4 regions of the Cupriavidus sp. KK10 genome follow, and region 4 is predicted to be linked to each of the others. Evidence: predicted binding sites of a transcription regulator. Region 4 holds the regulator's gene; each other region holds the start of a gene.
The links. Region 4 encodes FNR, which switches genes on or off when oxygen is low (the NO sensors DNR and NnrR bind a similar motif). Its sites were predicted from a motif close to TTGATNNNNATCAA; they were not measured.

Region 1 (4,770 bases), on a different replicon from region 4:
AGCTGCCAAGGGGGGTGAACAGCGCTAGCGAGCGACTGACTGATTCACACTAGTGGTGAAATGGCATTGTGGCTTGATACAACGCAAGCCCCCACAAGGCACCCACAAGGCAAGCTTCACCGGCGGCAACTCTGTGCACTGAAGGCGGCACTGGTGCGAAACACGGCGGGATAAGTCGACGCAACGCGATGCAGAGTACGCCGTGTAGGCGCGGGGCGATCATCTCGATGTTGACGTGCATCATGCTTGGCCGCCAGGCGAGCTCCGATAATGAGAAATGGAGACTCAGGCGACAACATTCGCTTTTCGAGCTACGGCACACCAACCCGGTCGCCCGGCGCTTTCGAAGTCCCTGCACAGGAGAGCATCATGGTCTTCAAAACCGTATTGGTCGAACTCGGGCGTGACACAGGCTGCGCCGCTCGTGTAGGCGTTGCAGCGGACCTCGCCAAGCGCTCCGGCGGTCATGTGGTGGGATTGACCGCGACCGGCGTGCCGTTCGAGCGGATTCCGGACGCCGGCAGCGATGCAGAGCGGTACGTGGATGTGGCCAGGGTCGGCCTGGCGGCGCAGGCGGAAGAGATGGGCGTCGCGTTCCGGCGCCTGATGGAGCAGGCAGCGCCTGGGGTGGCACATACCCACCGCGTGGTCGAGGAAGACCCGGGATGGGCGTTGGCGCAGGAAGGCCGAGTATCAGACATCGTCGTGCTGGCACCACCGCCCGACCCGTATTCGGTAGGCAGCCTTGCAGCCGAGACCGCCGAATATGTACTGCTAAATGCCGGCAGGCCCGTGTTGCTGGTGCCGGATACTTACCAGCAGGCGGAGATGGAACATATCGTGATCGCTTGGGATGGCTGGCGAGAGGCCGCTCGCGCCGTGGCGGACGCGATGCCGCTATTGCTGTGCGCAGAGCGGGTCACTATCGTGGCAGTATGGAACCGGGACGACCGGCCTACTCCAAAGTCGGAACCAGTCGCGGGCCTGCGTCAATACCTCGAGCGGCATGGCATCGTCGCGGGGGTGTACAACGAACCGACGAGCGAGGCGGTTGGCCGGGTGCTGCTTGAGGCTTCACGGAGCCTGAACGCGGACCTACTGGTGGCCGGTGGCTACGGACATTCCCGCATGCGCGAGGTGATGCTGGGCGGCACCACGCGGACGCTGATGCACCATGCCGGGATGCCACTGCTGCTGTCGCACTGAATGGCGGCGAAGCGCTGTGTGCCACATGCTCACCGCGATTGCGCGGCACGAAGACCGGTGGGCCTGCGCATGTCGCTGATCAGGTCGCGAATTCGCAACCGGTCGGTCAGGGGGACTTTAGGGCTTCGTTGACTGGCATCAACCCGCATGCCCTTGCGACCGCTACTTTGGAAATAACCATAGCCGAAGCCGAGGTCGCCATGTTCCGCCGAATTCTCCTAGCCATCGATGGCAGCCGTTCATCCTTAAGTGCCCTGGAGCAGGCAGTGTCCATGGCGCTGGCCACCCACGCCGAGGTCAGGGCCATGTTCGTCGTCGACGACAGCGACCTGTTCTTCGAGATCAGCGCGCGTGACCGGCCTGGGCTAATGGCCGACATCATTGCTTATGGCAAGCAGGTGCTGGCTCGCGCCGGCGAGCGCCTGAGTGCCTCCGGCGTGCGCTGGAGCAGCAGGTTGGCCGAGACGCCCGGCACCCCTGCGAGGATTGCCGAGGCGATCGTCGCGGAAGCGGACCACTGGAGCGCGGACCTGATCGTCATGGGCACACACGGCCATCGCGGCGTGCGGCACATGGTGCTGGGCTCGGTCTCGGAGCACGTGGTCAGCAAGACGGTTCGCCCCATACTGCTCGTTCGGCAGCAGTCACGCAGCGATAGCCCCTGACCGTTCCGTCCCGGTCCGCGGATACCCCAATAATCGTCTCGGAGTGACGCAAATGCAGGTTTCAAGAAGGCTTGGCCTCGGGCTGTCGTCGCTGGCGATTGCCGTTGCGGCGGCCGGTTGCGCCACTCGCGCCGCGCCGGCTGGCGCTGGCGTGCAGATTATGGAGCAGCACGGCGTCTCCTACGTATCGGGTGGGGACGATGAGGCGGGCCTGCAAAGCATGTTGACCGTCGCCGCGCGTTTCAATGTACGGCTGACGATGGTGGATGCCGGGCGCGGCAAACCGCTGGGCGGTGCCACGGTGGTCGTGGCCAGCCAGGCTGGCCGCCCCGTGCTGCACACTACCGCCAGCGGACCTCTGTTCTACATGCGACTCAAGCCGGGTGCCTATCGGCTCGCGGTGGGCTACCAGGGACGGGACCAGATGCGCGACATCGTCGTCGCTGGCGAGCCGCTCGACATGACGTTCCGGCTGCCGGTCAATACGCTCGAGGACGACTGGCTGCTCTGCGGCACGACACCCTGTCCGCGTCGCTGAACCCGACGCCTGGACCGGGTCGCCGCGGGCAGGACACCGCGCGGGTTCGCGGCGGGTCAGAGCGGACCGGACCGCGAAAGGGCGACGGAGCCGGAAGAAGCGCTCAGGTCTCGTTCGGGGACAACCAGGCGGGCCGCCCGGCGTGGGCAGGCCTGGAATCCGCCAAGCGCAACGCCTGCACGAAGTCATCGATCTCGGCGGCGGCATCGCCGCTCAGCACGTCACGCTCGAGCAGCACGAGTGCCGGCGCGGGTGTTTTGCCCGTGAGCTTGGCTATCTCCGCCTCTGCCTGGAAGCCCCCGCGCGCTGCCATGACACAGATTGCAGACACGCGCGCGGCCAGCGGCGGCTTGGCGACACTGGCGGCGAGGAGGCTGCGCATCGGGGCCGCCAGCCTGCCCATCCATACCGGTGCCAGGACCACGACGTGCTCGCAGCGATCGAGGGCCGGGCCGGCGTAGCGGTACTCGACTTGGCGGTGAAAGAGGATATCGATAACGCACCGGAGGTCGCCAAGGATCCCGGCGCGGCTTTTGACGTCGGCGACCTCGGCCAGTGGCCATCCCGACCGCGCGGCAACGGCCTCGGCGACCTGGCGTACGGTGCCGGTCCGGGAGTAATAAACAATCACGGCTTGGGTCATCACGGGCTCCGGTCAGATGGCAGCGGACGTCGCTGTTTCTGCAGCGTAGGCCTTGCGTGGCGGCCGCCATTGATGCGCATCAACTGGGACATACGGCCTCGCGCCACGGCGGTTGGAGCGCCGTGCCGCGGCTTTGACACATATCAACAGCAGTTGCGCCGGTTGCCCTACGCTGGATTAAGCTAGTCCAGACCCGAGCCACCACAGGCTCCCATCGCCGGAGAATCCGCTATGTACCAGCGCATCCTTGTCGCCATGGACGGCGGCGCCGCTTCGGAACTTGCCCTGGAACAGGCCATGATCATTGCGCTCGCCGCCAGCGCGGAAGTGGAGGTGGTCCATGTGGTCGATGACCGCAGCCCATTCCTGGATGTCAGCAATCTGGATCCGGTGAGATTGATAGAGGACCTCACGACGGCGGGCGAAAGCGTCCTCGCCGCCGCCGCCAGCAGGCTTGCCGCGGCGGGCATTCGCCACGTAACGCGGCTGCTCGGCAAGCCGATGGCGGAGGACGACGTTGCTACCACGATCGCGGCCGAAGCCAATGGCTGGGGCGCCGATCTGGTTGTGATGGGTACGCACGGCCGACGGGGAGTGCGGCGACTCGTCATGGGCAGCGTCGCGCGGAGCGTGATTACCCTAGCCGTCGCGCCCGTCCTGCTGGTCCGCGCCGAGGAGGCGTAGGCAGGCGAACAGACTTTGGAGGGCGTTACGCCAGACAGCTATGCATAAGATCGACTTTGCCGGCGAGATGCCGGATTACTGCCCGACAGGTCCCAGCCTGCAGTGCACCGCGAAGGTGGACGGGTCGCCCGCGACCTATGAAATCACTGCCGAGGCGCTTGAGGATCATTTCGGCGCACGCTCGTACCGCAGTGAAGATTTGCTGCCGGCATTCATCAGCAACCGCCAGGACATTGAACGCGTCGCGGGAGCCCTGTTCGAGATGACGGGTGCGCGGCACATCGTGCTGCACAGCGGCCATTTTCGCTTCGCGGTGTGAAGCGCACGTCGTGGCCGGCGGCAGCCGCCCTGGGGCGGTGCGCGCCCCACAGGGAGCTACCCATGAAGAATCGCTTGCAGTCATGCACCCCGACAATACCGCCAGGATGGCGCAGGCTTGCCGCCTGCGCGTTGGTGCCGCTATGCGCAGCGTGTACCGCCGTACCGGACCCGCTGCGGCCGCCGAAGCCACGCACGATCGCGCTGGCGTCAGGCGACCTGGGGCAACCCGTACCTGGTGTTCCGGGCAATGGCCTCTCATGCTCGGTTGGCCGCGCCGCTCAGTCGTAGCGCAAGTCAATGCCGAAGCCGCCGACCAGTTCGCAATCGACGACTCCCGCTGCGTAGGCGAAGAACCACTCTTCAGCCTGTTGCACGCTACCCCGCAGGGCGCGCCAATCTGGCGTAAAGCGAACGCCGATGCTTCTGTCCGGGGCTGTGAAAAGGACGCCGCCGCTGGGCTTGCCTGGCGCGGTGGCGTCGGGGACGAACAGCACGATATGGAATCCCTTGTACGACCGCTTCGTTTCATGCATGTGAGTCTCCTGCGAGGTTTGCCACCGGGGCGCATTCCAAACGCACCGGCGCTCGCTCTATGGGAATCATAGTGGCGCGAACCAGAGCGGTAGTGGTGCCACCGGTACCGACTGTGGCGCGGACAGGAAGGCGGCTTGATGCACGACAAATCCTGGGCCAAGTGGCGACATAGGCTTAAG
Region 2 (4,770 bases), 1.6 Mb from region 4:
TGCCGCTGGATGCGGGCTCGGAGACCATCTCCAGCACGTTGCCCTCCACATCCATCTTCCAGCCGTGATAAAGGCAGCGCAGGCCGCCGTCCTCGTTGCGGCCGAAGACCAGTGATGCCCTGCGGTGCGGGCAGTACTCGTCCATCACCCCGACGCGGCCGTCGCTGTCGCGGAACACGACCAGGTCTTCGCCGAACACGCGCGCCTTCACCGGCGCGCCATCGGGCTCCGTCACCTCCTCGAGCAGGCAGACCGGCGTCCAATGCCGGCGCATCAGCTGCCCCATCGGCGCATCGCCTTCTACACGGCACAACAGATCGTTTTCTTCCTTCGTCATCATTTGGGGGCTCCTGGCCAGCGCATCTCCGGCGCTGGCCGGTCTGGCGTTCTGGCTTTGCTTGAAAATACTTAGTGGACTAAGAATAATCAGAGCAAACATCGGTGGCAAGGCGGGATTGGGAAAACCAAGGGAAAATACTTAGGAGGCTAATGAAAAGAGGGCGTGCGCTGTCACAGTCACGTGCGCAATGCGCGGACGGACGGGAAGCAAGGCATCGGCTTGCCAGATGCTCGGCGGAAAGGCGAATACGTGCCGGCTGCGAAGCAGGTCGCAGCCTGGAAGATTGAGAGCGGGAGGGAGGAGGGGGGCGGCTGGAGATGTGTTGGGGAAAACAGGACTGCCAGCCGCAGTCCTCCCCGTGCAGTCGCTTACGCTTGCTCGATACCTTGCTGGTCGCGGGTCAGGTTGTCGATCATCACCAGCAGGGCGCGGCGCGTGGTGGCGACTTCTTCCGTGGCGAGATGCTGGACCGCCACCGCATTGACCTCTTCGGCCAACGGTACCAGCGTCTTGCGCAGCCGCTTGCCCAATGGCGTGAGGAACACATAGATGTTCTTGCGATTGGTCGGCCGGCGCTCCAGCGTGACATAGCCGAGCGCCTCCATGGCTTGCAAGGCCGCGAATGTGGTCGGCTCCATCACGCCTGCTTCAATGCTGAGCTCACGCTTGGTGATGCCGTCGCGTTCCCAGAGAATGCGCAGGAAGGTCCAGTGGCCAAGCTGCACGTCATGCTGGGAGAGCCGGTGCTGCAGCGCGCGCAGGAAGACCCGCGTCGCGTCTTTCACAAGATGCGCAAGGCGATCATTGGGCACGTCGTCGTGCCAGCGGCGCAGGACGCGCTGGGCGATTTCCTGTTCTCTGACTGCAGAGGCTTTCGACATAAGGGCGGGAAGCAAGGGCAAAAGCGTATTCTGCCACGGCTTGTCTGTGCTTTACGCAGGCTCCGCGGCGGGACGGGCTTCCAGGTTCCTGCGCAGGACGACCGGCTTGGCGCCGGCGTGCTGCTTGCAGATCCAGTGCGCCAGCGCCGAATCCAGATGCTGGACATGTGCGGGGAACCACTGCTCCAGTTCTTCAGCCAGCCGGCGCGCAACCGCCACCTCCCCCCGTACGAGCCTTGCCTGCACGCCGGATATCGAGGCCAGCACGGCTGCATGTTCGCCAATGTGGCACTTGCGCGGCGGAAAGGCCGTTGCCTCCATAAGGCTGTCCTCGTGCAGGAAATGCGCTCGTGCCAGTTGCAGCAGTTCCTCCAGCATCTGCGCCAGGCGCTCAACAGGCGCTACGCGCAACGACTGGATGAGTGCCGCAAACCGTCGATGTTCGTCGTCAATAGCGGAATGACCGATCAGTAGACCGTCATGCCAGTACATTGGATTGTGCGCTGCCATCATGCCTCCAGTCATATTATTAGGAGCCTAAGTATTGTAGGATAGACCGGTTCCGTAGGCAACGACAATGAGCATGGCGCGGAGTGCTGTTGGCTGCACGGCTTGGCGAAGACGCCCGGATCCCGTTCGCCGATCGCTTGCTGACGGCGGCCGGCATGTGCCCTCGCGCCGCAGGCATAAGTTCTGAGCCGAGGCCCGGCAGTGCCGCGCAGCCACCGACGTTCAGCGCATGGACGCGTTCGCTTCGCTGTCGATCTGTTTGCGCAAGGTCGCGAAGCGCTTCTCCACATTGGCGCCGAATAGCGGATCGGCACTGGCCGGATCGATGGCGGCGACCTCCGCCCAGTCCGCTTCGGTCAGGAACCGGGCGGCGCGCGGCATGACCTGTTTCTCCTCGGTGGAGAGATGGTTGCGGTAGTACACCAGGTACATGGCGGCGGCCGCTTCGAGTGCCGCTCGCGAGGTGACCACTTCGCTCTGGGCTTCACGCAGGCGGTCGAGCAATTCCGCGCCGACCGTGGCGATCACGCGATGTTCCTGCAGTAACCGGCTGATGATGATCCGCGTGCCGGGATCCCGGTCGACGAGCAGCGCGTAGGCAACATCCTCACGGGGGTGGTGCACACAATCGCCATAGTTGCGCATGTAGTGGATGATCGTGGCCATCAGGCCGTAGTCGGGCTGCTCTCCCTGATGGAAGGTGCTGACCTGCTTTTCCAGCAGGTCGAGCATTGAGGCGAAATGGATATGGTCGGTATGCCAGGCGGCAAGCGGTGTCGGGCTCGGGGTGGAAAGCGCGGCGGAAGGTGAAGTCGAAAGCGAGGTGACGAGTGGGGTGGCCATGGCGCCCTCCTGGGAAACTGGGCAAGCAGACCGTTGAGTCCGATACGATATCGGGACTCGCGGGGCCCTCATTGACACAATAGCTTCCCTGCATGATCTAAGTCTGACGCAGATCAATGCGGCGCTAAGCGCTCGGATCTCGCAAGGGGCGGAAGCCTTATACGCCGCACGTTCAACCTGCGCCGCCCTCTAACTCGCCTCGACGCGAGAGGGTCACCACGGTTAGTCCGGTGCCGGAATCGCCTACGGCGCAGGCAGGCTAGCCGCGTGCGACCGCCCGCCACGCCCCGGGCGGCTGTCCGAAGCGCCGCGTGAAGCTGCGCGTGAAGGTGGTCTGGTCCGGGTAGCCTGACGCCAGCGCGATCTCGGCCAGCGGCAGCGTGGATTGCGTCAGCAGCTGCAGCGCGCGGTCCAGCCGCAGCCGGGTCTGGTAGCGGTGCGGGGTGTCGCCGAAGGCCTCGGCAAACAGGGTCTGGAAGCGCCGCACGCTCCAGCCGAAATGCCCGGCGACTTCCGCCACGCGCAGGGGCGAGTCCAGGTTGGCGCGCAGGTAGGCATCCACGGCCATCAGCGGGAACACCTGCTCGTCGCCGGGCATGCCGAGGCAGTCCGCCAGTGCCGCGGCCAGCGTGGCCGCCAGCTGCCAGTCGGTCTGCGGCCCGCGCGCTGCCGCGGCGGCGCGCCACGCCGCCAGCGCGCGCACGCGGCTGCCGAAGGCGCCGTCCAGCGGGAATGTGCGCGGGCGCGCCATCAGCCGCGCGGGCAGCGCCACCGAACGCGCCGGGAAGTCCGCCACCAGTTGCAGGTTACCGTCGAAGCCGAGGAATTCATGATGGCTGCCGGCTGGCACGATCAGGCCGGTGCGGTCATCCACGCGATAGACGTGGCCGTCGATCTCCAGTTCGGTGGAGCCGGCCAGGCCGAACAGCAACTGGTGGTAGCCGTGCTGGTGGCCGTCCGGCTGCGGGCGGTAGCGCCGGTGCTCGACCAGCGGCGAGGCGTGGGGTTCAGCGGGCTTGGGCATGCCGCAACCTGCCAGGGGTCTGGCACAGCCAGACGCCCGCCCCGGCCACCGCCATGCCCAGTGCCTGCACCGCATCCAGCCGTTCGCCGAACAGCAGCCAGGCCTGCAGCGCGGCCAGCGGCGGCGCCAGGAACATCAGCGCCGCGGCATTGGCGGCCTGGCCGCGCCGCACCAGGCTGACCAGCAGCCAGGTGCCGGCGCCCGACAGGCCGATCGCCGCCCACGCCAGTGTGGCCCACAGCGCCACGCCGCCATGCCAGTGTACCGGCGTGTCGGCGGACTGGATCGCCACCATCGCGGCGGCTACCAGCATGGCGCCCAAGTTCTGCCACGCGGAGCTGGCGCGCAGGTCACAGGCGGCGATGGCGGACTTCTGCAAGAGGGTTCCCATGGTGATGGAGACAATGGCCAGCACGCCCAGCAGCACGATCCAGGGCGACAGGGCCGGCGCGGCCGTGTGCATGCCGGCCTGCATCGCCGGGGCGACCACCAGCGCGACGCCGAGCGCACCCAGCGCCAGGCCCTGCCACGTCCGCCTGGAAGGTAGCTCTTTCAGCAGGGGGATGGCAAGCAGCGCGGTCAGCAGCGGCTGCAGCGCACCCAGCAGGGCCATGATCGCCGGCGGCAAGCCCCTGGCCACGGCGCCGTAGCCGGCGCACAGGTAGATGCCCTGCATCAGCGCGCCGGCCAGCAGGTGGCGCGGCGCCTCGCGCAGCGGCGGCCAGGCCGCGCGCGCGGCCAGCGACCACGCCACGAACATCAGCCCCGCCACGGCAAAGCGGCCCAGCAGGAACAGGCTGGTATCGGCCAGCGGCACGATGGCCTTGCCGACGATAAAGCCGGTGGACCAGATCAGGACGAAGGCAACAGTGGGCAGCCAGACGGCAGCGGACAGGGGGCGCGACATGCAAGCAGGCGTTTCCGCCGGGGCGGGATCGGATGGGCAAAGCGCTAGGCTAGCCAGGCAGCGCGCCTCTGTCTTGGCAAATCCGGCAATCGGCATGCTGAAAGCATTGGTAACACTCCCGCAGCGCCTCCGGGTCAACGGATGTGCGCTTGCCACGTAACATACTGATGGTCTGATCGAAAAAGGCGAGGAGGCGAGCATGAATCCGGCGCAGCATTCGAGACAACCCCGCCGTGGCGGGCTCGCCTCCTGGCGGGCCGCCGCG
Region 3 (4,770 bases), 2.6 Mb from region 4:
TGCTGACCCACCTGCTTGTGCGCATGCGCGGCCGGGCGTGCCGAGGGGATGCTGGTTGCGAACAGCTCGCGCTTGATGCGGGCCTTGTCCACGCCGTTGTCGAGCAGCGCCTGCGACACCTCCTCCATCATCGAATGCGGGCCGCAGATAAAGGCGATGTCGATGTCCTGCGGCTTGACCCAGTGCTTGAGCAAGGCATTGACCTTCTCGCCGTCGATGCGGCCGTTGAAGAGGTCGATATCCAGCTGCTCGCGGCTTAGCACGAACACCAGGTTGAAGCGCTGCAGGTAGGTGTCCTTCAGGTCTTCCAGCTCTTCCTTGAACAACACGGAAGACGAGGCGCGGTTGCCGTAGAACAGCGTGAAGCGGCTTTCCGGCTCGGCCTGTAGCGTGGTCTTGATGATCGACAGCATCGGCGTGATGCCGCTGCCGGCGGCAAATGCCACGTAGTGCCTCGCTTGCGCGGCAGACAGCGGCACGTGGAAGTGGCCGGATGGCGGCATCACCTCCAGCTTCATGCCGGGCTGCAGCTGTTCGTTGGCCCAGTTCGAGAACAGGCCGCCGTCGACGCGCTTGATCGCCACGCGCAGCTGCGCGTCCTGCACCGCCGAGCAGATCGAGTACGAGCGGCGCACGTCCTCGCCGCCGATGCCGGTGCGCAGCGTCAGGTGCTGGCCCTGGATGTAGCGGTAGGTGTCGGCCAGTTCATCCGGCACGGCAAAGGTCACGGCCACGGCATCGCGGGTTTCGCGGGTGACCGAGGCCACGGTCAGTTCATGGAATTTGCTCATCTCACTACCCCGGTCAGGTTCAGTGCGCCTTGAAGTAATCGAACGGTTCCTTGCAGTCGCCGCAGCGGTACAGGGCCTTGCAGGCGGTCGAGCCGAACTGGCTGACCAGCCGCGTGTGCCGCGAGCCGCAGTGCGGGCAGGCCACCACCAGCGCAGGCGCCACCTTGCGGCTGATGCCGCTGATGTCGATCACCTGCTGGGCCGGCGGCGCAATGCCGTAGCCGCCCAGGCTGGCCTTGCCGCGCGGCGTCATCCAGTCGGTGGTCCAGGCCGGAGCCAGCTGCGTCCGCACGCGCACGCTGGCGATGCCCTGCGCGGCCAGCGTGCGCTCGATCTCCTCCCGGATCACGGTCATGGCCGGGCAGCCGGAGTACGTCGGGGTGATGGTGACGACGCAGGCGTCGTCCTCCCATGCCACGTCGCGCACGATGCCGAGATCCACCACCGAGATCACCGGGATCTCGGGATCGGGCACCGTATCGAGCCAGGTCCAGACCTGCCCGATGGCCGGGCGTGCGATGGCTTGCGCAGTCACGGCGTTCACCAGCTGGCGCCCGGATAGGCGCGCTGCAGGAATTGCATTTCGGCCAGCAGGTAGCCGAGGTGTTCGGTATGGCGGCCGTGGCGGCCGCCGCTCTGCGACCACGTCCCGGCAGGCAATTGCAGCGTGGCTTCTTCCAGCACTGCGGCCACGTGGCGCTGCCACGGTTCGGCCAGTGATGCGGGGTCGGGCACCGCGCCGTCCTGCACCAGCGCGACGTCGCCCGCGTCGGACTCGAACAGCTCACCGCTGAACATCCACAGGTCGTCGAAGGCATCCTGCATGCGGCGGTGGCTCTCTTCGCTGCCGTCGCCCAGGCGCACCACCAGGTCGGCGCTGCGGCGCACGTGATAGGTCACTTCCTTGAGCGACTTGGCGGCGATCTCCGCGATGCGGGCATCGGTCGAGCGCTGCAGCCCGTCGAGCAGGAAGTAGTGCCAGGTTTCGAACAGGAACTGCCGCGCCAGCGTATCGGCATAGCTGCCGTTAGGCTGCTCCGCAAGCAGCAGGTTGCGGAACTGGTGCGCGTCGCGCAGGTAGGCCAGCTGGTCGGCGGTGCGGCCGGCGCCCTCCACTTCCGCGGCGTAGCCCAGCCACAGCCGGGTCTGGCCGATCAGGTCGAGCGCGACATTGGTCAGCGCGATGTCCTCTTCCAGCGCCGGGCCGCGGCCGCACCATTCCGACAGGCGCTGGCCGAGGACCAGCGTGGAATCGCCGAGGCGCAGCAGGTATTCGAGCTTGTGGTTGTCCATCATGCGGGCCGTATCAGATGTGCTTGACGGCTTCCGGCATCGGGAAGAACGTCGGGTGGCGGTAGACCTTGCTGTTGGCCGGCTCGAACAGCGGGCCCTTGTCGCCGGGGCTGCTGGCGACCACGTCGCCGGCCTTCACCACCCAGACGCTGACGCCTTCGTTGCGGCGCGTGTAGACGTCGCGCGCGTTGTTGATCGCCATTTCGCCGTCCGGCGCGTGCAGGCTGCCCACGTGCTTGTGGGCCAGGCCGTGCTGGCTGCGGATAAAGATCTCCCAAAGCGGCCACTCTTTCATGGCAACCTCCTGTGTCATTGCGTTGGATGGATGGCGGCGCCGCGCGCCGCGGTGTCAGGCGGCGGCCCGCTGCGCCTGCTTGTCGGCGTGGGTCACCAGGGCATCGCGGAACCACGCGCCCTCTTCCCAGGCCTTGACGCGGGTGCGCAGGCGGTCGCGGTTGCACGGGCCGTTGCCCTGGATGACGTTGTAGAACTCGGACCAGTCGATCTCGCCGAAGTCATAGTGGCCGCGCTCCTCGTTCCACTTCAGCTCGGGATCGGGAATGACCAAACCCAGGTACTCGGCCTGCGGCACGGTCTGGTCCACCATCTTCTGGCGCAGCTCGTCGTTGGAGAACAGCTTGATGCGCCATTGCATGGATTGCGCGCTGTTGGGCGAATCGCCGTCGGACGGGCCGAACATCATCAACGCCGGCCACCACCAGCGGTTCAGCGCGTCCTGCGCCATCTGCTTCTGCTCGGGCGTGCCGTTGCACAACGACAGCAGGATGTCGTAGCCCTGGCGCTGGTGGAACGACTCTTCCTTGCACACGCGCACCATGGCGCGCGCATACGGGCCGAACGAGCAGCGGCACAGCGGCACCTGGTTGATGATGGCCGAGCCGTCGACCAGCCAGCCGATCATGCCGATATCGGCCCAGCTCAGCGTCGGGTAGTTGAAGATGCTGGAATACTTGGCCTTGCCGGTGTGCAGGTCGCCCAGCATCTGGTCGCGCGATACGCCCAGCGTCTCGGCCGCGCTGTAGAGATACAGGCCATGGCCGGCCTCATCCTGGATCTTGGCCAGCAAGACTGCCTTGCGCTCTAGCGTCGGCGCGCGGGTGACCCAGTTGCCTTCCGGCAGCTGGCCCACGATTTCCGAATGCGCATGCTGTGAGATCTGGCGGACCAGGGTCTTGCGATAGGCCTCGGGCATCCAGTCCTTGGCCTCGATCTTGATCCCGGCATCCACGCGCGCCTGGAACTCGCGTTCCTGCGGCTCCATTTCTTCCATGGCGCGAAGCCTCGTCGCTCCTGTCTCCACCAGCTGTGCGTACATCCTTTGCTCCGCTCTTGGTTGCTCTGAATCGGGGTCTTGACCTGCATCAACATCGTCAGTTGCAACGGATGGTAGTGATACAATTTGATTCAATCAATCGGCGTTTGTGTATCACTTAAAGGGGCAGGCCAATGGCAACGTCAGGCACCGATCCGGTTTCTCCGCGCGTGGCGCGGCTGGCACGCGGGCTGAAGCTGGGCGCCAATTCCATGCTGGTGACCTTGTTCGGCGATGTGGTGGCGCCGCGGCCCCAGGCCATCTGGCTGGGCAGCCTGATCCGGCTGGCGGCGCCGTTTGGCATCAATGACCGGCTGGTGCGAACCGCCACCTTCCGCCTTACCGCCGACGACTGGCTGGCCGCTACCAGGATCGGGCGGCGCAGCTACTACGGGCTGTCAGACGCCGGTTTGCAGCGTGTACTGCACGCCGGCAAGCGCATCTACGCCGGTGAGGCATCCGAATGGGACGGCCGCTGGACCCTGGTGATGGTGCGCGGTGACGTACGCGCCACGGTCCGGCAGAAGCTGAAGCGGGAATTGCTGTGGGAGGGCTTCGGCGCCATTGCGCCAGGGGTGATGGCCCACCCCAATGCGGATCTCGCCTCGCTGCGCGAAATCATCCAGGCCGCGCGCGCGCAGGACGATGTGGCGGTGATGGAGGCAAGCAGCCTCGAGGCGTTTTCCATCCGGCCACTGCAGGCGCTGATGCACCAGACCTTCAAGCTCGGCGACGTGGCCGCTGCCTGGCAGGCACTGCTGCGCCGCTTTACGCCGCTGGCCGAAGAGCCGGCCGGGCTTGCTCCGGCCGATGCCTTCTTCGTGCGGACGCTGCTGGTGCATGAATACCGGCGCGTGCTGCTGCGCGACCCCAACCTGCCTGAAGCGATGCTGCCGCAAGACTGGCCCGGCCGCACCGCGCGCGGCTTGTGCCACACCCTGTATGGGGCGTTGATCGACGCCAGCGAAGACTACCTGCACCGCGTGGTGGAAGCGGCGGACGGTTCGCTGCAGGATGCCAACCGGAGCCTGCGCCTGCGCTTTGGGCCCGGCGCGCAGGCGGCCGGCGGCAATTAGCCGGGCATCGGGGGAATCCCGGCTGCGAGACTGTGCACGGAATCACCCGTCCTTGAAGAGGAAGCTGTAGGCGTTCAGCGCCGGCACCCCGCCCAGGTGAGCAAAGAGGACTTTCGATCCTTGCGGAAACTCGCCGCGACGGACCATGTCGATCATGCCCTGCATGGACTTGCCCTCATAGACCGGGTCGGTCATCATGCCTTCCAGCCTGGCGCTGAGGCGGATGGCTTCCAGGGTGCCCGCCGAAGGCAGGCCGTATTCGGGGCCGCCATAGCGG
Region 4 (4,770 bases):
CTGACGGCCTATATCTGGGGTTTGTCCAACATCGGGAGTGGAGCCGGGCAATGACCGACGACTCATGTGAGCGGGCGCTGGTGGCTCGCGGGAGAGCATGCCCATGAATGCACCCGGGACCGAAGAAATGGCCCGGGCGGCCGACCTGCAACGGTCGGCCGCTGCGCCGGGCGAGACCTCTGACGAAACGCTCTACGAGGTCCGCCGCAAAATCTACCCGCGCTCGGTGACGGGCGCCTTCTCCAGCTGGCGGGTCTGGCTGGTGATCCTGACCCAGCTGATCTACTACGGCACGCCCTGGCTCCAATGGAACGGCCGCCAGGCCGTGCTGTTCGACCTTGGCGCGCGCAAGTTCTACATCTTCGGGCTGGTGCTGTGGCCACAGGATGTGATCTACCTGGCGGTGCTGCTGGTGATCTCGGCGCTGGCGCTGTTCCTGTTCACGGCGATCGCGGGGCGGCTGTTCTGCGGCTATGCCTGTCCGCAGACGGTCTATACCGAGATCTTCATGTGGATCGAGCGGCGGGTCGAAGGCGACCGCATCGCCCGCATCCGGCTCGATGGCGATCCGTGGAGCCTGCGCAAGTTCCGTCTCAAGGCGACCAAGCACTTCCTGTGGGTGCTGATTGCGCTCTGGACCGGCTTTACCTTCATCGGCTATTTCGCGCCGATCCGCCGTCTGGGCGGCGAGGTGCTCAGCCTGTCGCTGGGGCCGTGGCAGTCGTTCTGGATGCTGTTTTACGCGTTCGCCACCTGGGGCAATGCGGGCTTCATGCGCGAGCAGGTGTGCAAGTACATGTGCCCGTATGCGCGCTTCCAGAGCGTGATGGTGGATCGCGATACCTATGTCGTGACCTACGACGTCGGCCGCGGCGAGCCGCGCGGCAGCCGGTCGCGCAAGACCGATCACTACAAGGCGGGGCTTGGCGACTGCGTCAACTGCAGCATCTGCGTACAGGTGTGCCCGACAGGCATCGATATCCGCGACGGCCTGCAGTACGAGTGCATCGGCTGCGGCGCCTGCATCGACGCCTGCAACCAGGTCATGGACAAGATGGACTATCCGCGCGGCCTGATCCGGTATACCTCGGAAAACGCGATGCGCAAGGCCTTGTCCGCAGCGGCATCGCGCAAGCGCCTGCTGCGTCCGCGCGTCATCATCTATTCCGTGATCTGGGTGGTGCTGCTGGGCGGCTTCATGGCGTCGATCGCGCTGCGCACGCCGCTGAAGGTCGACATCATCCGCGACCGTGGTGCGCTCGGCCGTGAAGTGGAAGGCCGCTGGATCGAGAACGTCTATCGCCTGCAGCTGATCAACACCACCGAAGCGCCGATGAAGATCAGCGTGCGCGCCGACAGCGACGAGCTGAAGAACCTGAAGGTGGAGTACGACAAGCAGGCCGAATCGTTGGCGCCGACGTCCAACCGGTTGCTGCCGATCCGGATCCGCGTGCCGATCGAGGCCGCGGCGCGGGGCACGCACAAGATCAACGTGACAGTGACGAGCGAAGGCACGGAGCGGGGGCAGGCCGAAATCCGGCAATCCACCAGTTTCATCGTGCCGCGCGATTTGTGAAGCTAGGCAGACGCGGACTTAGTCGTCAAGATGAAGGGGGCAAGATGAGTCAGCAAGGCAATCCGTGGTGGAAGGAGCCGTGGCCGTGGCTATTGATGAGCGGCCCGCTGGTGGCGATGGTGGCGTGCGGCGTGACGATCTGGCTGGCGTCCACGCATCCGGACATGCCGGTGCAGGGTGCAACGCGCCATGGCCTGGTGGTGGAGAAGGCCGATGCCGCGCCGCCCAAGGCTGCCGCAGCGAGGCAGCCATGAGGTTGCGCTGGCTGATGTGGGTACTCTGGCCGGCGTTCCTGATGGCTGGCTTTGCGACCGCGACGGTGTTTTCGGTGGTGGATCCCGGTGACCTGAACTTCTTCGGCCAGCCGATCGAAGCGTCCCGCGAATCGGTCTACACCATCGGCTTCCTGATGGCCTGGGTGTTCTGCGCGTTGTCCAGCGGACTGACGCTCTACACCATGCCGACGCGGCTCAGCGATACCGACGAACTGGAATGAGCGGACTGGCGTGAGGTCTGCGCTGCCATGGCCGGATGCGGCACTGGCAGCGCTTGGCCGCTTAGCAGGAGCGGCTGTAGAGTTGCTTGATGCCGTCGATGTCCACCAGCTTGACGTGGCGCTGGCGAATCTGGATCAGGCCGGCTTCGGCAAAGCGAGAGAACAGGCGGCTGACGGTTTCGAGCTTCAGGCCCAGGTAGCTGCCGATTTCTTCGCGGCTCATGCGCATCACGAACTCGGACGCCGAATAGCCGCGCGCCGACAGGCGCTCAGAGAGGTTGATCAGGAAGGCGGCAAGGCGTTCCTCGGCGCGCATCGAGCCCAGCGTGACCAGCATCAGCTGGTCGTGCGTGATTTCCTTGCCCATCAGGCGCAGGAACTGCTGCTGCAGCGATGGCAGGTCGACCGAGAGGGACTGCAGTTCGCTCATGCGGACCACGCAGACTTCGGTATCTTCCAGGGCGGCGGCATCGGAGGCATGCTGCATCTCGCCCAGCCCGTCGAGACCGACGATTTCGCCGGGCAGGTGGAAGCCGGTAATCTGCGAGCGGCCGTCTTCAGTGGTGACGTGGGTCTTGAGCGTGCCAAAGCGCACGGCGTAGACCGCGGTGAGCGGATCGCCCATGCGATACAAGGTTTCACCCTTGTGCACGCGGATGCGTTCCTGTACCAGCGTGTCCATCTTGGCGAGGTCTTGCTGCGACATGCCGACCGGAAGGCACAGCTGCCCCATTGCACAGGTGGAGCAGCGGGGCGACATCTCGGTAATGGGAATGGAGGTGAGCAATTGGAACCTGCTAGAAATGGCAGCGAGGGCGCGATTAGGACATTTTACCGTGCGATGTGATGCGGTAGGGAGTAAGAATTGACATTTGGCGTGCTGATCAGCGTTTTTCTGCTGGCTTTGCTGGGCGGAGTCCACTGCGCTGCCATGTGCGGCGGCGTGGCGCTGGCCGTGGAACAACGCCGCGGCGCGACGGTGACGATCAGTCTGGTGCCCAGCCGCGCCGCCTGGCTGGCCGAGTTGCTGACTATGCACTTGGGCCGGATCTCGACCTATATGCTTCTTGGTGCCGCGCTAGGCGCGCTCGGTGCCTCGGCATGGAAGCAGGATTACCTGCCGGTGCAGCGCTGGCTGTTCGGCGCGGGCAGCGTCATGCTGCTGTGGTCGGGCTGGCGGTTGCTGCGCGGCAACACTTTTACCGTCGACTGGCTGGAGCGGCTGGCGGCGCGCGCCGGCGCAACGGTGGCGCGGCGGCTGGGTGGCCTGGCAGGCGCCATGCCGGCGTTTGTGCGGGCGCGAAGCGGACTGGCGCGGCGTTATGGCGTGGGCCTGGCGTGGGGGCTGGTGCCGTGCGGCATGGTCTATGGGGCGCTTACGCTGGCGCTGCTGGCGGGCAACGCGGCGTCCGGCGCACTCGTGATGGGCGTGTTCGGGCTCGGCACATTGCCTAATCTGCTGGTGCTGTCCGGCCTCGCGGGCTACTTGCGTACGCTGTCGCGACGTCCCGGCGTGCGCTTGGGGGCCGGCCTGGCGGTGATGGCGTTCGGCGCCCTTGGCATTGCGCGAGCGGTGCTGCTGCCACATTCGCTGGCCGAGCATGGATTCTGCCTGGTGTTCTGAGGCGCCGGCGCCGCCCGGGCAACGGATGATGGTTGCAGGCGGGGGCGGGAATGCCATACAATCGCCAACATTGCGGTATCGCGCGGCATAGAATGAGCCGCGGTAAGCAGCGGGCGAGCAGCGCCAGGCGGCCTTCCTACCAGAAGGCGCGTTCAGGGCAGGGGAAGCGGAAGGTTTTCGATGCCCGTCCCGTCCCCGCAGTCCATCCGGTTCAAAAGATCTGGTTCAAAAGTCCGGCTGGCACTGCGGTGTTGGCGATGCCGGCCTTGCTCCCGATACCCGTTTTTCTTGCGTCCGAGGCCTTCAGTTCGCTGACAGCGACGTCCGATATGTGCGGGCGCGCTACGCAAGAGGTTTGCTGGCCGATCCATAACGGCACGCGAACGATCTCCTGCCGGAACGACCCGGCAACTCGATGCAAAGATAGGGAAGTGCACGGCTTGGATGCAGCAGGTATCCGGCTAGCTGCGCAATGAGATGGCGGTGGCTTTCGTACCGCTGTATCCAAAATCTCCGATGCCCCGGATCCGTCCGGGAGCAGGTGCAAAGACAGGCTGCACACCATCAACATGAATACCCAAGAGGCGAAGATCGTCCTCGAGACGGCGCTGATCTGCGCGCAGGAACCGTTGCGCGTCAATGACCTGCGGCGGCTGTTTGACGACGACGTCGGCGCAGACACCATCCGCGTGCTGCTTGAGGAACTGCGCCAGGACTGGCGGCCGCGCGGCGTGGAACTGGTGGCCCTGGCCAGCGGCTGGCGCTTCCAGAGCCGGCCGGAAATGCGTGAATACCTCGATCGGCTGAATCCCGAAAAGCCGCCAAAATATTCGCGCGCCGTGATGGAAACACTGGCGATCATTGCCTACCGGCAGCCGGTGACCCGCGGCGATATCGAGGAAATCCGCGGCGTAACGGTCAGCACGGAAGTGGTCAAGAAGCTTGAGGACCGCAGCTGGATCGAGGTGATCGGACACCGCGACGTGCCGGGCAGGCCGGCGCTGTATGCGACGACCAAGGCATTCCTGGACGATCTTGGGCTGCGTACGCTGGATGAGCTGCCGCCGCTGGAAG

Region 1: KB879_RS37840 (universal stress protein) is a predicted target of FNR. The motif match lies at 1,335-1,348, and genes of this name have one in related genera.
Region 2: KB879_RS15990 (hemerythrin domain-containing protein) is a predicted target of FNR. The motif match lies at 2,678-2,691, and genes of this name have one in related genera.
Region 3: paaA (1,2-phenylacetyl-CoA epoxidase subunit PaaA) is a predicted target of FNR. The motif match lies at 3,457-3,470, and genes of this name have one in related genera.

What each region holds. Positions count from the first base shown of each region.
Region 1 covers NZ_CP073678.1:1,387,826-1,392,595, forward strand. Annotated here, with positions in the region: gene KB879_RS37835 (universal stress protein) at 370-1,206, shown strand; gene KB879_RS37840 (universal stress protein) at 1,407-1,871, shown strand; gene KB879_RS37845 (carboxypeptidase-like regulatory domain-containing protein) at 1,924-2,409, shown strand; gene KB879_RS37850 (flavodoxin family protein) at 2,513-3,052, opposite strand; gene KB879_RS37855 (universal stress protein) at 3,284-3,736, shown strand; gene KB879_RS37860 (DUF1488 domain-containing protein) at 3,777-4,055, shown strand; gene KB879_RS37865 (hypothetical protein) at 4,336-4,590, opposite strand.
Region 2 covers NZ_CP073677.1:3,400,683-3,405,452, reverse strand. Annotated here, with positions in the region: gene KB879_RS16005 (Rieske 2Fe-2S domain-containing protein) at 1-340, opposite strand, end outside; gene KB879_RS16000 (MarR family winged helix-turn-helix transcriptional regulator) at 709-1,221, opposite strand; gene KB879_RS15995 (bacteriohemerythrin) at 1,273-1,713, opposite strand; gene KB879_RS15990 (hemerythrin domain-containing protein) at 1,954-2,574, opposite strand; gene KB879_RS15985 (AraC family transcriptional regulator) at 2,834-3,598, opposite strand; gene KB879_RS15980 (DMT family transporter) at 3,582-4,505, opposite strand; gene KB879_RS15975 (DUF1800 domain-containing protein) at 4,705-4,770, shown strand, end outside.
Region 3 covers NZ_CP073677.1:2,434,652-2,439,421, forward strand. Annotated here, with positions in the region: gene paaE (1,2-phenylacetyl-CoA epoxidase subunit PaaE) at 1-791, opposite strand, end outside; gene paaD (1,2-phenylacetyl-CoA epoxidase subunit PaaD) at 811-1,335, opposite strand; gene paaC (1,2-phenylacetyl-CoA epoxidase subunit PaaC) at 1,332-2,087, opposite strand; gene paaB (1,2-phenylacetyl-CoA epoxidase subunit PaaB) at 2,098-2,379, opposite strand; gene paaA (1,2-phenylacetyl-CoA epoxidase subunit PaaA) at 2,434-3,420, opposite strand; gene paaX (phenylacetic acid degradation operon negative regulatory protein PaaX) at 3,552-4,493, shown strand; gene KB879_RS11720 (1-aminocyclopropane-1-carboxylate deaminase) at 4,536-4,770, opposite strand, start outside.
Region 4 covers NZ_CP073677.1:5,033,789-5,038,558, reverse strand. Annotated here, with positions in the region: gene ccoP (cytochrome-c oxidase, cbb3-type subunit III) at 1-54, shown strand, start outside; gene ccoG (cytochrome c oxidase accessory protein CcoG) at 128-1,576, shown strand; gene KB879_RS23475 (membrane protein) at 1,621-1,830, shown strand; gene KB879_RS23470 (hypothetical protein) at 1,827-2,072, shown strand; gene fnr (fumarate/nitrate reduction transcriptional regulator Fnr) at 2,134-2,859, opposite strand; gene KB879_RS23460 (sulfite exporter TauE/SafE family protein) at 2,938-3,696, shown strand; gene scpB (SMC-Scp complex subunit ScpB) at 4,266-4,770, shown strand, end outside.